DNA from 2 places in the Actinotalea sp. JY-7876 genome. Region 1 is predicted to be linked to the other one. Evidence: predicted binding sites of a transcription regulator. Region 1 holds the regulator's gene; the other holds the start of a gene.
What was found. Region 1 encodes HspR, which represses chaperone genes until heat shock. Its sites were predicted from a motif close to AAGTTGAGTCNNNNNGACTCAACTT; they were not measured.

Region 1 (5,447 bases):
CCGAGCACGGCCGTGACACCGGAGGCGGCCTGACCGGACGCGGCGGTCGCGCCGGCAGCCGTCGTGGCCGTCCCGACGCTCACCGCGGCGATGCCGGTGGCGGCAGCGCCGGCCGCCGCGAGCGAGCCGGCGCTGGCAACCGCGCCGCCGGCCGCCGCGGTGCCACCCGCCGCGGTGCCACCGGCCGCCGTGCCGCCAGCCGCCGTGCCGCCGAGCGCCGCACCACCGCCGAGCCCGCCCACCGAGCCGGTCGACCCGGCCGCGGCCGTGCCCGTCGCACCGGCGGAGCCGGCGGCTCCCGCACCCGCGGACGCCGCCGCCGTGGCGCCCGCCGCACCGGCGGCGCCGCCGAAGCCGATGCCGTGCAGCACCGCGGCGGACAGCCCCAGCACGAGCGGCGCGATGACCACCCGCATCCCGTGGTTGACGTCCCCGAGCTCGAGCACCAGCGCGCGGCACGTGCCGCACTCGTCGAGATGGCCCTCGACGAGCGCCGTCTCGCGCTTGGCCAGGCCGCCGCGCACGTACGCGCCGAGCTTCTTGTTGACGATCGTGCACGCCTCGCTCTCCGGGGCGGCGAGGTGCTGCTGCAGGTAGGCCTGGCGCAGGCCCTCGCGCGCGCGGTACGCGAGCGCCGCGACGCCGTTCGCGGTGAGGCCCAGGATCGGGGCGATCTGCGCCGCGCTGAGCTCCTCGACCTCGGTGTACCAGAGGACGGCCTGCCACCGCTCCGGCAGCGACGAGTAGGCCTTGGACACGACGCCGCGCTCGAACCCGGCGAGGGTCGGCGCCTCGGTGGACTCGCCGGGGCCGACCGCCGCCTCGAACATCTCGACGTCGTCGGACGCGACGGTCCGCTTGCTCGCCTCGGTACGTTCCATCGCGACGCGCCGCAGCACCGTGAAGAGGTAGGCGCGGAAGGCGACGTCGGGCCCGCCGCCGCGCTGGATCGCGGACAGGACGCGCGAGAACGCGTCCGAGACGGCGTCGTCGGCGTCGGCGGCGCGGTTGGAGTACTGGCGCGCGACGGCGCGCGCGGCGCCGACGTGGCGCTCGTAGAGGACGCCGAAGGGCTCGGACTCACCACCGCGCACGGCGGTGATGAGCTCCGCGTCGCTGGACAGGTCCCAGGCGTTGGCGATCGTCACCCGAGCCCCCTCCGTCGGTCCGCCCTGTGCACAGGCTCTCATGGGCGGTCAACCCCCGTGCGGGTGGCCCCGGGGGTGACATCGGCGGCGCGGGCCCTGAACTGAAGTGTCCGGACCGCCCGATTCCGCGATCCGCGGCCGGAAGTGGCGTCATGGTCACCGCCGTGGCCGCTCTCATCTGTCATGACGACCACGGACCTGACGCGCGACGGGTCGGCGGCGAGCCTGCGCGAGCAGTGGCGTTCCCGGACCGTCGAGTCGGTGTGGTTGCGCCCCGGCGACTGGTACCACCCGGCGGTCGACGCGTTCGCCGAGGCCCTCAGCGCCGAGGAGTGCGCGGCCGCGGCCGCCTCCCGGCTCGGCGAGGTGCGGGGCGCCGCGGGCGTCGGGATCGCCGAGACCCTGGACGACATCGGGCTCGTCTACGAGCTGCTCGGGCGTGAGCCCGGCATGGCGGTCGTCCGGGCGCTGTGCGAGGGCTGGGCGGACGCGGTGGCGTCGGTCCCGGTCCGGGCCTCCTGCCTGGACCCCGAGTCCGGCCTGCCGACGATCGAGTACCTCGGCGTCCGGCTCGCCGAGACGTACGGGGCCGCGCGCCGGCACGGCCACGAGGCGTTCACGACCCACTGCCTGGTCCTGGTCGACGTCGCGCGCGAGGACGTGCCGCCCTGGCGGCGCATGACGCGGTCGGCCGCGATGGGGCAGGCCCTGACGACGTCGCTGCCGGCGGGCCAGCCCATGGCGGCGCTCGGCGGCGGGCGGTTCACGGCCCTCGTGGCACGCGACCGCGACCTCGGGGAGCTCGTGCGCCGGCTGCGCGACGAGGTGAACCGCCAGGCGGTCCAGCTCGAGGTCGCGGACCTGGTGCGCCAGCCGCCGCGCATCTGGATCGAGCCGCTCCCGGAGACGCACGAGTCCGCGGTACGCCTCCTGCACCACCTGCGTCGCTGAGCCGCTGGTCCCGGCGCCGCGGACTCAGCGGCGGCTCGACGGGCTCCAGACCACCAGGGCGCCGTTGGTCGTGACGCGGGCGGGCCGGTGCCCGCGGGGCACGGCGACGACGTCGCCCTGGGGCCCCGCCGCGAAGATGCGGTGTCCCGGCTCGGCCCTGGCACGCAGCGCCTCGACCTGCGCGGTGAGCCGCTCGACCTGCGCCTCGAGCTCGAGGATGCGCTTGATGCCGGCGAGGTTCACGCCCTCGTCCTGCGAGAGGCGCTGGACCTCGCGCAGCGTCGCGATGTCACGCAGCGAGTAGCGCCGCCCGCGCCCCGGGGCCCGCCGGGGGGACACGAGCCCCAGGCGGTCGTACTGGCGCAGCGTCTGCGGGTGCATCCCCGCGAGCTCCGCGGCGACGGAGATGACGAACGCGGGTGCGTCCCACGCCTGCTCCGCGATCCCCGTCACCGTTCCTCCTCCGCTAGCGGGCGGCCCGCGCGCGCAGGTCCGCGCGGACGTCGCCGTCGCGGGTCGCGTCGCGGAACGCCTCGACGGCCGCCCGGGCCTCGTCCGAGAGCCGCTGGGGCACGACCACCTGGACCGTGACGAGCAGGTCGCCGGTGCCCTTCGGCGTCGCGACCCCGCGGCCGCGCACGCGCAGCGTCCGGCCCGACGGCGTACCCGCGGGCACCTTGACCCGCACGGTGCCGCTCCCGCCCGCACCGCCGAACGTGGGCACCTCGACCTCGGCACCGAGCGCCGCCTCGTCGAAGGTCACCGGGACGGTGATGCGCAGGTCACGCCCGTCGATCGAGAACACCGGGTGCGGCTCGACGTGGACGGCGATGACGAGGTCGCCGGCGGGGGCCCCGCCCTCGCCGGGCCGGCCCTTGCCGCGCAGCCGGATCTTCTGGCCGTCGCGCACCCCGGCCGGGATGCGGGCGGTGACCCGGCGGCCCTCGACCGTCAGCGTGACCGTCGAGCCCTCGACCGCCTGCCGGAAGGGCAGCGTCGTCGTCGCCTCGATGTCCTGGCCCTGCATGGCGCGGCCGAAGCCGCCACCACCGCCCCCGAAGAGGCCGCCGAGCAGGTCCTCGAGGCCGGGCTGCCCGGCACCGCCGCCGCCCGGCGACGTCGTGTAGCGGACGCGGCCGCCGCCGGGGGCGCCGCCGCCGAAGAGGCCGCCGAAGACGTCCTCGAAGCCGGCCGCGCCCTGGCCGCCCGGGCCGCGGCCCGGCGCGTTGAAGCGCGCGCCGCCGCCCGCCATGGCGCGGATGGCGTCGTACTGCTGGCGCTGCTCGGGGTCGGACAGGACCGCGTAGGCCTCGCCGACCTCCTTGAAGCGCTCCTCCGCCCGCGCGTCGTCGGGGTTGTGGTCGGGGTGGAGGGTGCGGGCGAGCTTGCGGTACGCCTTCTTGATGGCCGACGCGTCGGCGTTCTTCGGGACGCCGAGCGTCGCGTAGAAGTCCTTCTCGAACCAGTCCTGGCCGGTCATCGCACCCTCCTCCCCGTCCTCGTCCTGCTCAGGCGCCGGGCTCCGCGACGGCGACGCGCGCCGCGCGGACGATGCGGTCGCCCACCCGGTGCCCCGGCTGCAGCACCTGCACGACCGTCGGCTCGCTCACCTCGTCCGAGTGCGAGTGCATGAGCGCCTCGTGCACCGTCGGGTCGAAGGGCTCGCCGGCCGCGCCGTACCGCTCCCAGCCGAACTTCGCGAGCGACGCCTCGAGCTTGTCCGCGATCGACGCGAACGGGCCCTCGGCGAGCTCGCCGTGCTGGCGGGCCAGCTCGACGTCGTCGAGCACGCCCAGGAGCGCCTCGACCATGGCGACGACCGTCTGGTCGCGCGCCACGAGCCGGTCGCGGTCGACCCGGCGCCGGTAGTTGACGTACTCGGCCTGGAGTCGCTGCAGGTCCTCGAGCCGCTCGGCGGCCAGGGCCTCGGCCCCGCCCGGGGCCGGCGCCGGTGCGTCCGGTTCCGCGGGCGGCGTCGCCGCCTCGGGCTCCGGTGCGGCCGGCGTCGGCTGCGACTCGCGGACCGCGCCCGTCTCCGGGTCGATCCTGCGCTTGTCGGTGAACCGCGGGCGGGCGGGGTCGGTCTCCTCGCCCCCGCCCTGCCCGGGCTGGTCCGCGAACTGGTCGGTCACTTCTTCTCGTCCTCGTCCACGATCTCGGCGTCGACGACGTCGTCGTCCTGCGGCGACGCGGCGCCCTCGGGCGCTGCCGTGCCGGCCGCGGCCTCACCCGCGGCGTCGGACTGGTAGATCGCCTCGCCGATCTTCTGGCTGACCGCCGTCAGGGCGGCCTGCTTCGACTTCACGGCCTCGATGTCGTCGCCCTCGAGCGCCGTGCGGAGCTCGGTGATGGCGCCCGTGACCTCGGTCTTGACGTCGTCCGGCACCTTGTCGCCGTTGTCCGCCAGCACCTTCTCGGTCGAGTACGCGAAGGCCTCGGCCTGGTTGCGGGTCTCGGCGTCCTCGCGGCGCTTCTTGTCCTCGGCCGCGTGCTCCTCGGCCTCGCGCACCATGCGCTCGATGTCCTCCTTGGGGAGGGCCGAGCCGCCGGTGATCGTCATCTTCTGCTCCTTGCCCGTGCCGCGGTCCTTGGCGGACACGTGCACGATGCCGTTCGCGTCGATGTCGAACGTGACCTCGATCTGCGGCACGCCGCGCGGCGCCGGCGCGATGCCGGTGAGCTCGAACGTCCCGAGCGGCTTGTTGTCCCGCGCGAACTCGCGCTCGCCCTGGAACACCTGGATCAGCACGGACGGCTGGTTGTCGTCGGCCGTCGAGAAGATCTCGCTGCGCTTGGTCGGGATGGCCGTGTTGCGCTCGATGAGCTTGGTCATCACGCCGCCCTTGGTCTCGATGCCGAGGCTCAGCGGGGTGACGTCGATGAGCAGCACGTCCTTGCGCTCACCCTTGATGACGCCGGCCTGGAGCGCGGCGCCGACGGCGACGACCTCGTCCGGGTTGACGCCCTTGTTGGGCTCCTTGCCGCCCGTGAGCTCGCGCACGACCTCGGTCACGGCGGGCATGCGGGTCGAGCCACCGACGAGGACCACGTGGTCGATGTCGGAGAGCTGGATGCCCGCGTCGCGGATGACCGCGTGGAACGGGGCCTTGGTGCGCTCGATCAGGTCCGCCGTCATCTGCTGGAACTGCGCCCGCGTGAGCTTGGTGTCCAGGTGGACCGGGCCGTTCTCGCTCATCGACAGGTACTGCATCGAGATCGTGGTGCTCGTCGCGGACGAGAGCTCCTTCTTGGCCTGCTCGGCGGCCTCGCGGAGGCGCTGGAGCGCGATCTTGTCCTTGGACAGGTCGACGCCCGCGGTGTTCTTGACCTCCTTGATGAGGTGCTCGA
Region 2 (5,447 bases), 530 kb from region 1:
ATATCTTCACAAGGGGAACCCATGCGTCTCGCACGTTCAGCCGCTGCTGTCGCTCTCGCCGTGACGGCGCTCGCGCTCACGGGATGCGGCCCCGACGAGCCGGTCCGGGACGAGGAGACCGGTGAGATCACCGAGAGCTCCGAGTCCGACGTCTTCGCCCTGCAGGTCGGGGACTGCATGAACAGCGGCGAGCTCGCCGAGGAGGTCGAGTCGGTCCCGACCGTCCCGTGCAGCGAGCCGCACGACTCGGAGATCTTCGCCTCGACCGAGCTCGAGGACGGCGACTACCCGGGCGACGACGCGATCTTCGACCTGGCGGACGAGTTCTGCCTCGCGGAGTTCGAGACGTTCATCGGCGTGCCGTACGACGAGTCCGAGATCTACTACCAGCCGCTCGCGCCCAGCGAGATGGGCTGGAACGAGCTCGACGACCGCGAGGTCCTGTGCATCGCGCTCGACGAGACCGAGGGTGGCATCACGGGCAGCCTGGAGGGCGCGGCTCGCTGAGCCGTCGTGGCGGTGGGTCGGCCGGGAGTCGCTCGGCCACCCACCGCGCCACGTCGGCGAGGTAGCGATCGCGTGCCGGCGCCGACGACAGCGCGAGGTCGTGCACGCCGCCCGGGACCTGGACGATCGTGACGTCGGGGCCCAGCCGCGGCGCGCGCTCGACCATGTGCTCCACCGCGAGCACGCTGTCGGTGCGGTCGAGCGCCTCGTGCAGGCGGTCGGCGGGGCCGGACGCGTCGCTCGTGCACACGAGCACCGGGACGTCGACGGCCAGGCCGCGCGCGACGGCGCGGTGCCCGCGCCGCACCGAGCGGATGAAGCCCGCCCGGACGCCGAAGCCCTCGTGCGGCTTCCACGCCAGGTCGTAGTCCCAGGGGCCCCCGGTCTCGCGGTGCAGGCCCCGCCCGTAGTGGGGCTGCAGCTGCGAGACGACCGTGTGCGGCGCGACCCTGCCGAGCATGTCGACGGCGCGCGTCGTGACGACGCGGTCGAACCACCCCCGGTTGAGCTCGAGCCACGGGCTGTTGAGGACGAGCGCGTCGACCACCGGCTCCGCGCGGCCGCGCCGCTCGTGCGCCCAGAGGCACAGCAGCAGCCCGCCGGTCGAGTGCCCGTGCCCGACGACGACGGTGTGCCCCCACTCACGCAGGAGGCGCACCGAGCGGTCGAGCTCCTCGGCGTGCACGGCCAGGTCCGGCGCGTCGTTGGGCCGCTGGTGCGCCAGCAGCGAGCGGCCGTAGGACCGCAGGTCCAGGGCGTAGAAGTCGTAGCCCATGGCGGCCCACGCCTCGCCCAGGTGCGCCTGGAAGAAGTAGTCGACGTAGCCGTGGACGTACAGCACCGCCCGCTCCAGCCGGGGGACCCCACGGCGCCGGACGAGCGTCGCGACGCCCGGACCCTGCGCGTCGGGACGCAGGTCGAGCGTCAGCGCCTCCCATCCGGGCAGCACGTCGTCGTGCCACTGGGCGTGCCTGGCGGGCGGGGTCCCGGGTCCGTGCGTCACGTCGCTCCTCGTGGGCGCTGGCGGCGTCCGCGACGCCGGCGTGCGCACATCGTGGCAGGCGCCCGGGGGTGGCCGGGTCAGGCCGCCAGGGCGTGCTCCGCCTTGACCGCCAGGACGGGGCAGGGCGCGTCGAGGAGGATCGCCTGCGAGCGGCTGCCGAGCAGCAGCTTGCCGACGGGGCTGCGGTGGCGCAGGCCGATGACCACGAGCTGCGCGCCCGTCTCGGCGGCCAGGGAGACGATCTCCTCGGCCGGGGCGCGCCCGCGCACCAGCTGACGCAGCGAGTAGCGCACGCCGCTCTCCCGGAGGAGGGCCTCGATCCGCTCGAGCTCCCGGTCCGTCGCGAAGGTCGACTCCGACGGGTCGCTGGACCCTGACACGTTCACCACGAGCAGCTCGGCGCCGCGCGACCGCGCCTCGGCGAGCGCGTGGGTGAGGGCAGCGGTGCCCTCGGGGGTCGGGGTCCAGCCGACGATGATCGACATATGAGGCTCCTCGGATCGGGCGGCCGGATCGCGGCCGACTGCCATTGTCCCGGTGCCGGGCGGGCCAGTGCTGGGACCAGCTACCCAGGGACGCCTCGCGCGGCCGGAACCTCTCGCGCCGCAGAGTTGAGCGGAATAGACTCAAGTTGACCCTCGGTTGAACCAGGGGACACCAGACCACGCACGACACGGGACGGGCGCACCGTCCACGCAGCCCGGAGGCGCACCACTGATGGACCAGAAGTTCACGACGAAGTCGCAGGAGGCCCTCGCCGCGGCGATCCAGGCCGCGACGGCGGGCGGGAACCCGCAGCTCGAGCCGGTCCACCTGCTCGACGCGCTGCTCGAGCAGCCGGGCGGTGTCGCCTCGGCGCTGCTCGACGCCGTCGGGGTGGACCGCGCGGCGCTCGCGCAGCGCACGGCGGCCGCCAAGGCCACGCTTCCCGCGGCGTCGGGCGGCTCCGTGGTCCAGCCGACCCTGTCGCGCGCCACGAGCGCGGTCATCACGGCCGCCCAGCAGGAGGCGCAGGCCCTCGGCGACGAGTACGTCTCGGCCGAGCACCTCCTCATGGGCATCGCCGCGGGCTCGTCGCCCGCCGCCCAGGCGCTGCGGGACGCCGGCGCCACGCGCGACGCGCTCGCGGCGGCGCTGCCCACCGTGCGCGGCTCGGCCCGCGTGACCACGCCCGACCCCGAGGGCACCTACCAGGCGCTCGAGAAGTACGGCGTCGACCTCACGGCCGCCGCGGCCGAGGGCAAGCTCGACCCCGTCATCGGCCGTGACGCCGAGATCCGCCGCGTGGTGCAGGTGCTCTCGCGCCGCACCAAGAACAACCCCGTGCTCATCGGCGAGCCGGGCGTGGGCAAGACCGCCGTGGTGGAGGGCCTCGCCCAGCGCATCGTCGCGGGCGACGTGCCCGAGTCCCTGCGCGGCAAGCGGCTCATCGCGCTCGACCTCGCCTCGATGGTCGCCGGGGCCAAGTACCGCGGCGAGTTCGAGGAGCGCCTCAAGGCCGTCCTCGAGGAGATCAAGTCCTCCGACGGCGAGGTCGTCACCTTCATCGACGAGCTGCACACGGTCGTCGGGGCCGGTGCGGCCGAGGGCTCGATGGACGCCGGCAACATGCTCAAGCCGATGCTGGCGCGCGGCGAGCTGCGCATGGTCGGCGCGACGACCCTCGACGAGTTCCGCGAGCGCATCGAGAAGGACCCCGCCCTCGAGCGGCGGTTCCAGCAGGTCTTCGTCGGGGAGCCGAGCGTCGAGGACACCGTCGCGATCCTGCGCGGCCTCAAGGAGCGGTACGAGGCGCACCACAAGGTCGGCATCGCCGATGCGGCGCTCGTCGCGGCGGCGACGCTCTCCGACCGGTACATCCCCGGGCGTCAGCTCCCCGACAAGGCGATCGACCTGGTCGACGAGGCCGCGTCGCGCCTGCGCATGGAGCTCGACTCCTCGCCGGTCGAGATCGACGAGCTCCGCCGCGCCGTGGACCGCATGACGATGGAGGAGTCCTACCTCGCCGAGGCGGCCGACCAGGACGACCCGGCCTCGCGCGACCGCCTCGAGCGGCTGCGCGCCGAGCTGGCGGACCGCCGCGAGGAGCTGGCCGGACTGACCGCGCGCTGGGAGGCGGAGAAGGCCGGGCAGAACCGCGTGGGCGAGCTGCGCGTGCGCCTGGACGAGCTGAAGGTCGCGGCCGAGAAGTCGCAGCGCGAGGGCGACCTCGCGACGGCGTCGCGCCTGCTCTACGGCGACATCCCCGCGGTCGAGAAGGAGATCGCCGAGGCCGAGCAGGCCGAGCGGCGCCGTCCGGAGGGCGAGGGCCCCGCCGAGGCGCCCATGATCGCCGAGCGGGTCGGCACCGACGAGATCGCCGAGGTCGTCTCCGCGTGGACCGGCATCCCGACCGGACGCCTGCTCGAGGGCGAGACCGCCAAGCTGCTCCACATGGAGGAGGTGCTCGGCGAGCGCCTCATCGGGCAGAAGAAGGCCGTCGCCGCGGTGTCCGACGCGGTGCGTCGCTCGCGCGCCGGCATCGCGGACCCGGACCGGCCCACGGGCTCGTTCCTCTTCCTGGGCCCGACGGGCGTCGGCAAGACCGAGCTCGCCAAGTCGCTCGCGGACTTCCTCTTCGACGACGAGCGCGCCATGGTCCGCATCGACATGTCGGAGTACGGCGAGAAGCACTCGGTCGCGCGCCTGGTGGGTGCCCCGCCCGGGTACGTCGGCTACGAGGAGGGCGGCCAGCTCACCGAGGCCGTGCGGCGCCGGCCCTACACGGTCGTGCTGCTCGACGAGGTCGAGAAGGCCCACCCCGAGGTGTTCGACATCCTGCTCCAGGTGCTCGACGACGGGCGCCTGACCGACGGCCAGGGCCGCACGGTCGACTTCCGCAACGTCATCCTCGTGCTGACGTCGAACCTCGGCTCGCAGTTCCTCGTGGACCCGACGCTGGACGACGCCGCGAAGCGCGAGGCCGTCATGAGCGCCGTGCGCGCGGCCTTCAAGCCAGAGTTCCTCAACCGCCTGGACGACGTCGTGCTGTTCGACGCGCTCTCGCTGGGGGAGCTGAGCAGCATCGTCGACCTGCAGATCAAGCGTCTGGCGGCGCGCCTCGCGGACCGGCGACTCACGCTCGAGGTCACGCCCGCCGCGCGCGAGTGGCTCGCGATCGAGGGCTTCGACCCGGCGTACGGGGCCCGGCCGCTGCGCCGCCTCGTGCAGCGCGAGATCGGCGACCGGCTCGCGCGGATGCTGCTCGCGGGCGAGGTCCACGACGGCGGCACGGTGACGGTCGACCTCGCGCCCGAGGACGGGCTCGCCGTCGGCGCCGCGCGTCCCGGCCTGGTGCTGACCGCGGCCTGAGCGTCAGCGTCCCCAGATGCTGACGTGGCTGGTGCAGGGCGTGCATGCTGGCGACCATGAGCATCGTGTGGTGGGAGGTCGAGACTCCGGCGCCCGAGGCGTTCCAGGCGTTCCACGGCGCGATGTGGGGGTGGACGTTCCGGCCGGCGTTCGCGGACACCGAGCTGGGCGCCGACTACTGGATCGTGCACGACGGCGAGTCCGGCATCGGCGGCCTGCAGCGCGGCCTTCCCGGCGCCGACCCGCGGGCCGGGGTGCGCCTCTACGTGCTCGTCGAGGACCTGGAGGCGGCGATCGAGCGGGCGGTGACGCTCGGCGCCACGGTGGAGCGGGCCCGGACCGAGCTCGGCGGAGACGACCGATGGTTCGGCGTCGTGACCGATCCCGGCGGCGTCTCCTTCGGGCTGTGGACGGCCGAGCCGTCCCGCTCCGCGGCGGACCCCGTCAGCCGGTCGTGACCTCGTCGCCCGCGGCGAACGAGCCGCGCGCCTCGCCGTCGGGAAGCCACGCGAGGCACAGGCCGGCGCGGTCGTCCTGGCCCCAGCTCGCCTCCGAGGGCGTCCACACGACCGCACGGAACCCGGCG

Region 2: a site for HspR is predicted at 2,119-2,143, ahead of clpB (ATP-dependent chaperone ClpB). Genes of this name have one in related genera too.

The regions. Positions count from the first base shown of each region.
Region 1 is NZ_CP059493.1:3,311,232-3,316,678, forward strand. It holds gene H2O74_RS15285 (sigma-70 family RNA polymerase sigma factor) at 1-1,148, opposite strand, end outside; gene H2O74_RS15290 (hypothetical protein) at 1,332-2,099, shown strand; gene H2O74_RS15295 (heat shock protein transcriptional repressor HspR) at 2,124-2,552, opposite strand; gene H2O74_RS15300 (DnaJ C-terminal domain-containing protein) at 2,566-3,579, opposite strand; gene grpE (nucleotide exchange factor GrpE) at 3,608-4,231, opposite strand; gene dnaK (molecular chaperone DnaK) at 4,228-5,447, opposite strand, start outside.
Region 2 is NZ_CP059493.1:297,693-303,139, forward strand. It holds gene H2O74_RS01450 (septum formation family protein) at 22-507, shown strand; gene H2O74_RS01455 (alpha/beta hydrolase) at 476-1,510, opposite strand; gene H2O74_RS01460 (universal stress protein) at 1,588-1,995, opposite strand; gene clpB (ATP-dependent chaperone ClpB) at 2,228-4,861, shown strand; gene H2O74_RS01470 (VOC family protein) at 4,918-5,319, shown strand; gene H2O74_RS01475 (septum formation family protein) at 5,306-5,447, opposite strand, start outside.